3 regions of the Clostridium ljungdahlii DSM 13528 genome follow, and region 1 is predicted to be linked to each of the others. Evidence: predicted binding sites of a transcription regulator. Region 1 holds the regulator's gene; each other region holds the start of a gene.
The links. The regulator LexA, encoded in region 1, represses DNA repair genes until DNA is damaged. The targets are predictions, from matches to a motif close to CNAACANNTGTTNG.
Positions count from the first base shown of each region.

Region 2: the regulator LexA is predicted to act here: its motif matches at 1,535-1,548, upstream of recA (recombinase RecA).
Region 3: the regulator LexA is predicted to act here: its motif matches at 2,986-2,999, upstream of CLJU_RS14930 (putative DNA modification/repair radical SAM protein).

Region 1 covers NC_014328.1:2,285,959-2,290,680, reverse strand. Annotated here, with positions in the region: gene CLJU_RS10335 (Lrp/AsnC family transcriptional regulator) at 1-304, shown strand, start outside; gene dinB (DNA polymerase IV) at 361-1,575, opposite strand; gene lexA (transcriptional repressor LexA) at 1,621-2,238, opposite strand; gene CLJU_RS10320 (hypothetical protein) at 2,363-2,782, shown strand; gene CLJU_RS10315 (tyrosine recombinase XerC) at 2,828-3,814, opposite strand; gene CLJU_RS10310 (acyl-CoA dehydratase activase-related protein) at 4,694-4,722, shown strand, end outside.
Region 2 covers NC_014328.1:1,424,117-1,428,838, reverse strand. Annotated here, with positions in the region: gene rny (ribonuclease Y) at 1-188, opposite strand, end outside; gene recA (recombinase RecA) at 424-1,512, opposite strand; gene pgsA (CDP-diacylglycerol--glycerol-3-phosphate 3-phosphatidyltransferase) at 1,658-2,245, opposite strand; gene rimO (30S ribosomal protein S12 methylthiotransferase RimO) at 2,247-3,569, opposite strand; gene CLJU_RS06505 (FtsK/SpoIIIE family DNA translocase) at 3,629-4,722, opposite strand, start outside.
Region 3 covers NC_014328.1:3,342,974-3,347,695, forward strand. Annotated here, with positions in the region: gene CLJU_RS23295 (FAD-binding protein) at 1-641, opposite strand, end outside; gene CLJU_RS14925 (FAD-dependent oxidoreductase) at 631-2,763, opposite strand; gene CLJU_RS14930 (putative DNA modification/repair radical SAM protein) at 3,056-4,393, shown strand; gene CLJU_RS14935 (TIGR03915 family putative DNA repair protein) at 4,405-4,722, shown strand, end outside.

The DNA.
Region 1 (4,722 bases):
TACTATAATTATTAGCAATAAGAAAATGAATAAAAATATTACAGTGATAATGTTTATAAGTCTTAAAAATCCAAATTTTACAGACAAATTTGTAGAATTTATTCAAAATGAAAATGAAATAATTGAATGTCACTATTTAACTGGTGACTTCGATTACGCATTAAAAATTGTTACTGAAGACACAGAAACTCTTGAAAAGATTTTAAATGAAATAAAACTAATTAAGGGAGTTTTAAGAACTAAAACTATAGTTACACTTTCTACCATTAAGAATAATTATTCAATACCACCTGATGAAATCTAAAAATAGGGGATACAAGTATATGTAAAAAAGCCTTACTTATATTCCCTAAAAAAGAATTAATCTTTATTATTTTTCTTCATCAATACTGCACGATTAATTATTGAATAGCCGTACTTTTTTCGTATACTATCAATGGCATTTTCTATTTTGTCAACTTTATCCGCAGCTTTCATACATCTTTCTTCACACTTAATTTCTTTCATATTAAAAATTGATATCTGCTGTATACTAGTATCTCCACTAAATCCACTAAGACTTATCCCTAATAACCGTATTGGTAATTGTAAATTCCAATTTTTCTCAAGAAGCTTAATTCCTGTAGAATAAATTTCCTTAACTAAATAAGTTGCAGGTACTGTTGTTTGCCGAGTAATAGTTTGAAAATTAGAATATTTGATGCTAATTTGTATTGTATGGCCTTTTTTCCCATATTTACGTGCCATCATTCCAACTTCATCGGAAAGTTTCATCAAAATAATTTTTGCACGTTCCATGTCTGAAATATCTTCGCCTAATGTAGTAGACTTACTAATTGATTTTATATCCTTTTTTAAATGTTGTTTTATAGGAGAGATGTCTATACCATTTGCAAGCTGATGAATCTCAGCACCTATTTTGCCAAGCTTTTTTATAAGATGTTGTCTACTAAAAAGTGCAAGATCGCCAATAGTTTTAATTCCCATTCTTTGAAGCTTTTGTGAAGTTTGCCTACCAACTCCATACATAGATTCAATAGGGAGTGGCCATAGCTTTACTTTAATATCCTGCCTCCAAAGTTCTGTAATGCCGGAAGGTTTTTTCATATCAGAAGCCATTTTTGATAAGAACTTATTTTGAGATATACCTATAGAACATTTTAAATGTAACTCACTGTTAATGTGATTCATAATTCTTTTAGCTGATTCAAACGGTTTTCCAAAAATTCCTTCACAGCCCGTCATATCAAGCCAGGCTTCATCAATACTATTCTGCTCAATAGAAGGAGTATACTGTGAAAGTATACTCATAACTTCTCTGGATTTTTGCTTATAAAATTGATGATCAGGGGGAATAACAACCATATCTGGGCAGAGCTTTAGAGCTTGATGTAAAAGCATAGTTGTTTTAACTCCAAATCTTCGTGCTTCATAATTTGCAGTTAGAATAATACCTGACCGATTTTTAGGATCTCCAGCTACTGCAGCAGGCTTATTTATAATTTCAGGATGACGTGTTGCCTCACAACTTATGAAAAAAGCATTCATATCTACAAGAAAAATAACTTTCTGCATATTTACACCTGTACTTTACCTCTTTGTATATTTACGTAAAAATATCTAGTACCTTCTATATATTCCTACCAGCTTACCAATTATTTTACAATCATCTACTATAATAGGAGACATACTTTCGTTTTCAGGCTGCAATCTTATATGATCCTTCTCTTTAAAAAACCTCTTCAAAGTAGCTTCGTTGTCAATTAAAGCTGCTACTATATCTCCATTTTCAGCAAAATTAGTCTGTTCTATTATAGACATATCTCCATCCAATATACCCGCATCTATCATACTTTCTCCTTGTACTTTGAGTATAAATAACTGATTTTTATTTTTTACATATTCTATTGGAAGGGGAAATACATCTTCTATATTTTCTACTGCTAAAATAGGCATTCCTGCTGTTATAGTTCCTACAATAGGTATATCTATTAGTTCTTTTTTAGTAGTTTTAGGAACAGATCTATTAATAATTTCTATGGTTCTAGATTTTGAAGAATCCCTTTTTATAAAGCCCTTTTTTTCTAATTTTTCTAGATGACTATGAACAGTAGAAGTAGATTTTAAACCTACACCTGCACATATCTCTCTAACAGAAGGGGGATATCCTTTCTCCCTAATTTGAGTCTTGATAAATTCATATATTTGAAACTGTCTATCTCGATTGTGTTCTGTCATTGAAAACACCCCTCTAATTTACTTATGTGAATTATATCATATAAGTTGACAAATATCAAACTTATGTTCTATACTGATTATTATTAATATACATATTTATATAAAATTTAAAGGAGTACTATGTATGAATAGAGAATACTGCATATTTGATGAAAAAAAGTCCTGCAATAATTGCGGTGAATGTGAAGTCTGCGATTTAGATTCAAACAAGAAATGTGACAACTGTGGCAAATGTCTTGAAATGGAAGGGTATGATATGAAGGCCATAAAAATTGACCAAATTATAGATGATAAAGAGGAAGTAAAAGAGTATCAGGAGGAAGATTTAGAAAACAGCACAAAAAATAATAATGACTCTCATTCTCAATTAAATGATGATGAAAATTCACAATCAGATCTAAAAGATGACAAAATCAATGTTCAATTCATTGATGATATAGATGGATTAAAAGAAATTTTAGAAGATAGAGAAAAATATAAAGATATAACTCATGAAGATTATCCTGGCCTTATAAGAATTAAAAAGAAAAAAGAAACCAAGTAAAAAGTACGTCTGTTCTTTGAAAGAGTAGGGAACAGACGTACTTCTTTATTCTTCTTCATTGCTTAAAGGATTTGAATTTACTGCTTCCCTCAATTGTTCATCATCTACATGAGTATAAATTTGAGTAGTAGATACATTTTCGTGACCTAATATTTTTTGAAGGCTTCTAATATCTACATTTCCGTATTTATACATAAGAGTTGCAGCCGTGTGTCTTAATTTATGCGGCGTATATTTGTTGCTGTCAAGTCCTGCATTTTTTAAATATTTCTTAAGCATCATTTCCACAGATCTTTTATTTATCCTGGTATGATTTTTACTTAGAAAAAGGGCATCCTTATCTTTTATTTTGTCATAATCCTTATTTCTAATTTCAAGATAATTATTTAAAGCCGTCAAGCAGGCTCTGTTTAAATATATAGTTCTTTCCTTATTTCCTTTTCCAACTACAGTTAACGTGTCTTCCTTAATCTTTGATATATTTATGCTGCAGAGCTCTGAAAGTCTCATTCCACAGTTTAAGAAAAAGGTTATGATACAATAATCTCTTTCTTTAAATTTACCATCTATAGAATTTAAAAGAATTTTGCTTTCCTTCAAACTTAAATAAATAGGGTTCCTCTTATCTATTTTAGGAGATTCCAGCTCTAAAGCTGGATTTGTATCTATCAATTTAGCTTTGCTAAAAAGGTACTTAAAAAATGATTTTAAGCAAGCTACTTTTCTAGCTCTGGCATAATTGCCATTATTTCTATAGTTTTCAGCAAAGGATATAAACGCATATAAATCGCTTAAAGTTATTTTGCGTATAAAATCTGTATTTATATCACTTATATCTATATTTTCAAATTCATAGTTTTCCTTAACAATTCCTCTATATATTTTTAAGAATCTAAAAAACATGGTTAAATCAACTTGATATCCATCCTGTGTATTTTTTGACTTACCTCGAATAGTTCCAAGGTAATTTAAAAAGTCATTCAGGCATTGTGGAAGTTCAGGATTATAAATATTACTTAAATTATACTGCATATGGCCATTCCCCTCTCTAAAATTAGGTATAACTTCGCTAAATGGTTATTTAGCGAAGTTAATATTCTATAAAACTAAGCTAAAATCCTTCTTATATGCCTTTATATTATATGAATAATTTGTTAATTATTTTTTGTATTGCTATTTTATGCTGATTAATGTCACAGATTTTCTTTAAATTACGTGCTATTTTATGCTACATGCTTTCTATGTATTAATTTGTAAAAATATATCCTATGCATTAAATTTTTATTTCAATTGATAATATTCTCAATTTGTATTTCAAATTTTAAAAAAGAATATTTGAAATTAAAGTAATTCATTTTTAATTTAAAAATATATGTATCTCATTGTATGAAAAATTCAATTTTTATCAAATTGAAATATTTCCACAATATGGGCATAACTTTGTGGATTCATTTTTCTACTTTATTCTTTCCTATTTCTTGTCATTAATCTTTTTGAGTAATATTTGCAGAATTATGATTTATTTTTAGATATTATATACCCTCTTATTTATAAAATTAGAAAATAGAAATACTCCTAACTTGTATTTTATAGTCGAAAACTTTTTTAAAAACATTTTTTTCAGTACAATTCATATATTTATCAAGTGATTCTTAGACTCAGCCGGAAGATGAGAGTGTTGAGGATAGTAGCCATCAGATAGCTCACAAAATAGCCTTTTTATAAGTTCATCTTTTACTTTACATAATATTTATTCTGCAAAGTAAAAAAATAATATTTCATGAAGATTGAATAAATTCAAGGAATTATGGCAAAATATACAAATGTAAATATTTAATCATAAAAGATTGGAGGAATTGCTGCTTAGAAATTTCTATGTACTTCTCCCCTATTAAAAGCAGCAACTTATATATGAAACTAGGTATTCCTAAAGGATTATT
Region 2 (4,722 bases), 860 kb from region 1:
GCTTCTAGTATAGCCTCTTTTTTTTGGGTTTCAGCCTGTTTTTTTGCCTCTTCCTTTAATCTATTAGACTCTTCTAAAGCCTGTGATTTTATAACAACTGCCTTCTTTTTGATCATATTGAATTGAACTATCAAGGCAGCTGCTACTAGTATACCAGCAATAACCTCATATATTATTATGGAATTCACATGAACACCTCCTTTGCTCTTATTATGTAAATCTATAATTCAGTTAAATATGCAAGCATAGAAAAGGTGCCATATTTATTCAATTGGTAATTCCTAAATACATGATAAACCAGAATTTGTCTTAATTTTATATTATATTTTAATTATTGTCAAGTTATATGCATTTTATTCTCTCAAACAAAATTTGGTACTTATTTTTCATTATAAAAGGGAGTAATTTACTCCCCTTTATAAACTATTTATCAGAATGTTTTAAATTATCTTTTTTATCAATTTTACTATCAACATTATTTTTATCTTTGTCTTCAAGAGAATTCTTTTTTAAAGAAGGTAATTTATATTTTTCCCTTATCTTGCTTTCTATCTCAACTAATATATCATTATTTTCTTTCAAAAATTGTTTTGCATTTTCCCTGCCTTGTCCAAGCCGTGTTTCTTTATAAGAAAACCACGCACCACTTTTCTGTACCAGTTCTTCTCTAACACCTACATCCAACACATTTCCTTCTCTTGAAATACCTTGATTGTACATTATGTCAAACTCTGCCTGTTTAAAAGGTGGAGCTACTTTGTTTTTAATAACTTTTACTCTTGTTCTATTACCTACTATGGTATCTCCTTGCTTTATAGAATCTATTCTTCTTACATCCATTCTAACTGAAGAATAAAACTTTAAAGCTCTTCCACCAGGCGTAACCTCAGGATTGCCGAACATAACTCCTACTTTTTCTCTTAATTGATTTATAAATACTGTTACACACTTTGATTTATTTATAGAAGATGTAAGTTTTCTAAGGGCTTGAGACATAAGCCTAGCTTGAAGTCCTACATGTGAGTCTCCCATTTCTCCCTCTATTTCAGCTTTCGGCACAAGTGCTGCTACTGAATCCACTACCAAAACATCTATGGCATTAGATCTTACAAGTGCTTCTGTTATCTCCATAGCCTGTTCTCCAGTATCTGGTTGGGATACAATAAGATTATTTATATCTACTCCTAAATTTTGAGCATAAGAAGGATCTAGTGCATGCTCTGCATCTATAAAAGCTGCAGCCCCTCCATTTTTCTGAGCTTCCGCAATTATATGAAGTGCCACCGTAGTCTTACCTGAAGATTCAGGACCAAATATTTCTATTACCCTTCCTCTTGGAACACCACCTATACCTAATGCTATATCTAAGTCAAGGCAGCCTGTTGAAATGGCATCCACATTTAATACACTGTGTTCTCCTAGTTTCATTATGGCACCTTTTCCAAATTGTTTTTCTATCTGTCCCATAGCTGATTCTATAGCCTGTAATTTCTCATTACTTAAATTTGCCAAGAAGTTCACTTCCTCTCTAATACGAACGCATGTTCTGTATAAATTATATACTATCTACACTATACAGTCAACAGTTTTTTTCATAATTCTGTATTTAGCTTTAATTATGAACACTTAAAAACATTTTAATCAACTATACTTATAATTATCTGTCTGTCCTTATAACTTCTTTATTTTTCAGAAAATAATCTATACCTGAAATTAAAGTCATTATTATAGCTATACCCATAGCAACATCTGTAACTAAATTTAAAACTTTGTGAGGACGGTTCAAAAATCCCCTAAGTAAACTTAAGGATACATGATTATAAGTTAAATTTAAAAGAGCAAGAATTATAGCAATTATTTGTGTTGCAGTTTTAGCTTTTCCCCAAGGACTTGCAGCTATTACCATTCCTTCTGCTGCTGCAATTGTCCTAAGCCCTGTAACTGCAAATTCTCTAGCTACTATTATCACTGCAACCCAAGATGGTATTATATGGTACTCTACAAGACATATAAGTGCAGTAGTAACCAAAAGTTTATCTGCTAGGGGATCCATAAATTTCCCAAAATTTGTTATTTGATTTCTGCTTCTAGCTATATACCCATCTAATTTATCTGTAATAGATGCTAATATAAAAATAGCTATTGCAATAAGCTTACCATAGGGCATCCCCTTTACCGTTATAAATATTAAAAAAAACGGAATCAATATCATTCTAAGCATTGTAAGTTTGTTTGCTAGATTCATTTCATACAACTCCTACTAAATCATATTCAAGGATATGAGTAATTTTTACGTTAACCATAGTACCTATTTTTAAAGTTTTTTTACACTTTATATATATAACTCCGTCTATATCTGGAGCCATTTCATAACTTCTTCCGTACCACAGTTCTCCCTTTTTTCCCTCCACAATTACTTTGTAAGTGCTGCCAATTTTACTTTTATTTATGGAAGTCATTACCTGCTTTTGAAGTACCATAAGTTCTCCTTCCCTTGCAGACTTAATCTCCTCGGGAACCTGATTTTTCATTTCTGCAGCTGCAGTTCCTTCCTCTCTGGAATACTTAAATACACCTAAGTTATCAAATTTCATAGTACTTACAAAGTCCTTTAGTTCTTCAAAATTTTCTTCTGTCTCTCCAGGAAAGCCAACTATTATTGTAGTCCTAATTGCAATACCTTTTGCTCTAGCTCTAAGCTTATCTATATTTTCTATTATGTCTAATTTTCTTCCTCTTCTTCCCATAAGCTTCAGTATGGAATCACTTATGTGCTGAATAGGTATATCTATATACTTACATACTTTATCATTCATTGAAATTTCATTTATGATTTCATCTGTTAACTCTTCAGGATAGCAATACAAAAGCCTTATCCACTCTATTTCATTAATTTTAGATATTTTTTGAATGAGTTCAGGAAGCATTTTTTTACCATATATGTCTATTCCATATCTTGTAGTATCCTGTGCAATAAGTATTATCTCCTTAACACCTTGATTAGCTAAATCATTACATTCATTTATTATGTTTTCAATGGTTCTACTTCTATACTTTCCCCTAATTTTAGGAATTATACAGTAGGTACAGTGATTGTCACATCCCTCTGCAATTCTCAAATAAGCAGTATATGTTGAAGTAGTAAGTATTCTTTTTCCTTCATTTATATTAGAATCACTGTAATCACAATTATAAATCCTACTGTTGTCAGTTTCAATACATTTCCTTATAGTTTCATTTAACTTATCATAATCATTTACTCCAAGCATTATATCTATTTCTGGCAATAACTCCATAAGTTCCTTACCATACCTCTGAGCCAGGCATCCTGTTACTACAATTAATTTGCAATTAAATTTTTCTTTATACTGTGACATTTCAAGTATTGTATCTATGGATTCCTGTTTAGCTGATTCTATAAATCCACATGTATTTATAATTATTACATCCGCTAATTTAGGATCATGAACTAAACTGTATTCTTGATTTAAATTACTTAACATTACTTCAGAATCCAATCTATTTTTGTCACAGCCTAAACTTATTAGTCCAACTCTTAGTTTATCCACCAAACTTCCTCCTACTTAGTTATTTTTAATCTTACGTAAAATACTACCATTGCATTAATTTACGTATTTTCATAATGATTTCTGTCAATTAAAATTTGTCTTGGCTTTGTTCCATCCTTTTTTGATATTATTTCCCTGTCTTCCATTTCTTCTATTATTCTAGCCGCTCTATTATATCCTATTCTAAGCCTTCTTTGAAGTAAAGATGTAGATGCTTGTCCTGCATCTACTACAACTCTAATTGCCTCATCTAAAAGTTCATCACTATCACTACTAGTTTTCACTACATTTGTATCTATTTGCTCAATTATTTTATCTTCATAATTAGGCCCACCTTGTTCATCTTTTATATAATTTACTACCCTTTCAACTTCACTTTCGGATATAAAGGCTCCCTGTATTCTTATAGGTTTTGCTTCACCTACAGGATAAAATAGCATATCTCCTTTTCCAAGTAATTTCTCAGCTCCAGCACTATCCAGTATAGTTCTAGAATCAATTTGACTGGATACTGCAAAAGATATTCTTGAAGGTATATTTGCTTTAATTACTCCAGTAATTACATCTACAGAAGGTCTCTGAGTAGCTATAACCAAATGCATTCCAGCTGCCCTTGCCATTTGAGCGAGACGTCCTATATAATCTTCAATTTCATTTGGACATACCATCATCAAATCAGAAAGTTCATCAATTATTATGACTACAAAAGGGAGCTTACTATCTGTTTTTCCTTCTTGAAACAATTGATTATATCCCTCTATATTTCTTACATTATTTTCTGCAAATAGCTTATATCTCCTTGTCATTTCTTGTACAGCCCAATTTAACGCACCTGATGCCTTTTTAGGGTCTACAACTACGGGTATAAGAAGATGTGGGATGCCATTATATACATTTAATTCTACCACTTTAGGATCTACCATCAAAAGTTTAACGTCATCAGGAGAATACTTATAAATCAAGCTTATTATAAGAGTATTTATACACACACTTTTACCAGACCCCGTTGCACCTGCAATAAGCATATGTGGCATTTTAGTAAGATCTGATACTATACAATTTCCTCCTATGTCTTTTCCAAGACAGCAAGCCAGTTTACACTTTGAATTTATAAATTCCTCCGATTCTACAACTTCCCTTAAATAAACTGGTG
Region 3 (4,722 bases), 1.1 Mb from region 1:
TCGTAAATTATATGAATAACACCACTTCCATAGGAGTTTTCCTTTATAATGCCATTATTTAATACATCTAATCTATAAAAATGGTGGTTAATCATAACCGATTTAACCTTAGCTGTGTCTAAAAAATCCACAAGTTTTGTACCGAATTTAACTTCCTTAGGTACATCTTCATCTACTGCTATAATAATTCCTGGTGCTGTGCCCGTAATTTTATCGGCAATTCCGGCTAAAGTTTCTAAATTAAAAATAATATGCTCTTTATGTGCCCTTACATCAACTAGTTCACCTACTTCTACTCTAAGTTTTACTCCTGCTGTTTTTGCACTGGCTAATAATTCAGCTTCATTATCCGTATTACGAAGTTCTAATAGGGCCTCTTCTGCTCCTGATGCCTTTGCTAATACTGAAAGACCTGCTGCAAGTCCAGCTGGATTTGTTTTTGCCAAAATATTAAGCATTCCATCTGTATCCGAATTGTTTAGTGCTCCAACTATAACTTTACAATTAGGTTTTTCCTTTATCATATCTAAAACTTTCATAGGACTTGTGCCATAATCATACATTCCCTGTAAACATGATAGTGCAGCTTCTTTTCCAATCTTTTCTGCCAATATAAGTGCCTCAGTATTATTAGTTAGCATTTTTGTTCACCTCCACTTCATTGCTTATAGAATAATCGCTCCAAACACGATGCTTTGTAATATCAAATCTAAGGTCACACTGCAAGCATCTTCCTGCCTCACTGCAAATATCATCATTACAAAGTCCTTTATTTACATCATTAAAGTTATTCTTTCGCTTATCTGCTTGTACAATGTCTTCTTTTGCACGCCTTAAATACCCAAATCCTTCTATTCTTCCAATGTTTGAAAGCTTTTGTTCCTCAGGTGCTAACACTTCTGAAATGTCTCCATCTCCTCCAAGGAAACGATCAATTTCACTGGCAGCAGCTCTTCCTGATGCAACTGCCTCAATTACAGTTTTAGTTCCATACACTGCATCTCCACAGGCAAAAATTCCTTCTACACTCGTCTTAGCACTTTTCCCAATTTCAACTGCAATGGAATTTCCACGCCCAAGTTTTAACCCTGCATCTTCATTAATTGCAGTTCTCTGTCCAACTGCAAATATAACAGTATCTGCATTAATAATGTGCTCTGAATTTGGTTCCTTTTCAATGATGGCTTTACGATTTTCATCAAAATAAAAGTTCTTAACATTGCAGAAAGCAGCACCGGTAACTTTATCATCACCAACAATTCTCTCAAAAGTTTGTCCAGGATGTACAAAAATACCTTCTTCACCAGCCTGTAAAATTTCCTCATCATCAGCTAACATCACTTCACGTTTTTCTAGACATGCTAAATGAACTTCTTCTGCCCCAAGCCTTTTAGCAGTTCTTGCACAATCAAAAGCAACATTTCCACCTCCAAGAACAATAACATGCTTTCCAATTCCAGTATCTTCCCCCATTGAAGCCTTTCGCAAAAATTCTGTATTAACTGTAATACCATTGAGCTCATTCCCTTCCATAGGAAGACGTACTCCATTATGGGTTCCTATAGCCATAAGTACTACATCAAATTTCTCCAATAATTCTTTAGGTTTCTCTACTCTAGTATTTAATTCAACTTTAACCCCAACTTCTTTTACATAGTTGGCTTCTTTGTCTACAATCTCACGAGGCAACCGATAAGATGGAATTCCATACTGCATTTGCCCACCAAGCCTTGGATATGCTTCTTTCAAAACAACTTCATGTCCCTGCTTAGCCAAATAAAATGCTGCTGCGAGTCCAGCTGGACCACCTCCAACTACGCAAACTGTTTTTCCTGTTGATGGAAGATGCTTACTGTTTTTCTTCCATAATTTATTATTGTCATGTTCTGCAGCAAATCTTTTAATATCACGAATAGACACAGCTTCATTAACTTCACCACGCCTGCATTTGCTTTCACATGAATGTGCACATACACGACCTAAACATTCTGGGAAAGGAAGTTTTTCATGTATTACTGCTGTAGCCTCGGCAAATTTACCTTCTTTTGCAAAACGTAAATACTTAGGTATATTCGTACGTACAGGACAAGTAGCTTCACATGGAATTAAAGTATCACGTTTTTCAATTGGAGAATAATTTAACATGTCACGAATAGTTCCTGTTGGACAAACCTCTGCGCATGCTCCACAAAAACAGCAATCAGAATCTTTTAATAGTTTATCCTGAAGAGTTCCTACATATGTTTCCATGTCCTTCTTATTGTATTGAAGAACCTTTACTCCCCTCAAATCATTACAAGCACGCACACATCTTCCACACAGTACACATCGATTCATATCATGAATTAAGAGAGGATTTTTTTCATTGCTTTGAAATCCTTTTACTCTTGTCCTCATTCTTGTTGCCGATACTTCCATATATTGTATCAATGTCTGAAATTCACATCTTCCATATTTGGGGCAAGTTGAACAATCTTCAGGATGAGCTGCAAGCAATAATTCCATTGCTAACTTTCTTAAATGATCAATCTTTTCACTTTTTGTACAAATATTTAGTCCATCTTCTACTTTAAGTGTACAGGAAGTAAAAACTCCTTCCCTTCCTTGAACTTCAACTATGCATAAGCGGCAGGATTCAAGTTCTGGTAAATCCGGATGATGACACAAATGTGGAATATAAATTCCATTTTGAAGTGCTGCTTCTAAAACGCTTACACCTTGAGGAACTGTAATTTCTTTTCCGTCAATTATAATATTAACCACTTCTCTACCCCTTCCTTATCTTTAATTAGTTATAAACAATATATAATAATTGTTATTTCTTTAACAATTATTATATATTGTTTTTTTGATAAATACTTCCTTTGAATATTGAAAAATTAGATTTAAAAATAGGTAAATTTCAGACATTTGTCTTAAATTTAAATTAGAACAGTAAAACAAATAAATTTTTGATTACTTTACACATTATCTAGCTTCATTTTGCGAACACTTGTTCTTTTAGGAAAAATGAGTTATAATTAATTCATAAAAGTGCAAAGATTGGTGATGAAGTATGGAAATAGGTGAAAAGTTAAGAATTTTATCTTCTGCAGCCAAATATGATGTATCTTGTTCATCTTCGGGCTCAAATAGACATTCAAAAAAAGGCAGTCTCGGTTCAGCAGATGTAAGCGGTATATGCCACAGTTTTACTCCAGATGGACGATGTGTATCCCTGCTTAAGATACTTCTAACAAATTGCTGCATATATGATTGTTCTTATTGTATTAATAGAAAATCCAATGATATTGAAAGAGCTTTTTTTACTTGCGATGAAATTGTAGATTTGACAATGAACTTTTACAGACGCAATTATATAGAAGGCTTGTTTTTAAGTTCATCAATTGTGAAAAATGCCGACTTTACCATGGAACTGCTTACAACTGTTGCTTATAAACTAAGAAATGAATATAACTTCAGGGGTTACATTCATATGAAAGCAATTCCCGGAGCTGACAAAGACCTTATAAAAAAGGCCGGTTCCCTTGTAGACAGAATGAGTGTAAATATAGAACTGCCATCAGCAAAATCGCTTAAATTATTGGCACCTGAAAAAAATAAGCACGATATTTTTAAACCTATGGGAGATATTAAAAATAATATTATTGCAAATAAGTATGACCGTAGAAAATATAAAAATTCATCTATATTCGTGCCTGGAGGACAAAGCACCCAGCTTATTGTGGGAGCTACAAAAGAAAATGATTTAAATATACTGAATTTAACAGAAAATTTATATAACAAATTTGATCTAAAAAGAATTTACTATTCCGCATATGTTCCTGTTAATAGCAATCCCAATCTTCCAGATATTAAAACTCCACCTACTTTAAGAGAACACAGATTGTATCAAGGTGATTGGCTGCTGAGGGTTTATGGATTTAAAGCAGAAGAATTATTAAATGAAAAAAATCCTAACTTTGATATCAACTTTGATCCTAAAACAACCTATGCCTTAAACAATATTCATCTATTTCCTGTTGAAATAAATAAGGCTCCTTATAACATTCTTATAAGGGTTCCTGGAATTGGTATACGCGGTGCACATAAGATAATAAGTGCCCGCAGAATTGGTTCACTAGACTTTTTTGATCTAAAAAAACTGGGCATAGTAATAAAAAGGGCACAATATTTTATTACTTGCAAAGGCAGATATTATGGAGCTGTGAAATTTGATGATATGCGCATTAAGAAAGCTCTTTCTCCTAAAGTTGATTTAAATTCAATAGATAAGGGAAAACAACTAAGTTTCTTTGATAATATGAACAATTTAACTATCCCTAAAATTTCATCGAATAATAAACTGCTTTTGTTAAATGATAAATCCACCTCAATTACTGGTGAATTATAGGAGGTTCTGTCTTGAAAGAATATATATATGATGATACTTTTGAAGGTTTACTTACAGCTATTTTCTATGCCTACAGCTGCAGAGAAAATTGTATCATAACAAAGTCAAGAGACTATATACCTTCATTTCTCAATGAAATTTTAAATATTCCAACTGAGTACGATAAATTTGATAGAGTTTATAAGAGCATCATAAAAAAACTTAACAAAAAAGTTTTAACAAATATTTATTACTTATATCTTTGTGAAATTTCAGATTCCAGTTCTATTGCTTTAAAGTATCTTAAACTTTGCTATAAATATGGTACAAATATTAATTTGGCTAAAAAT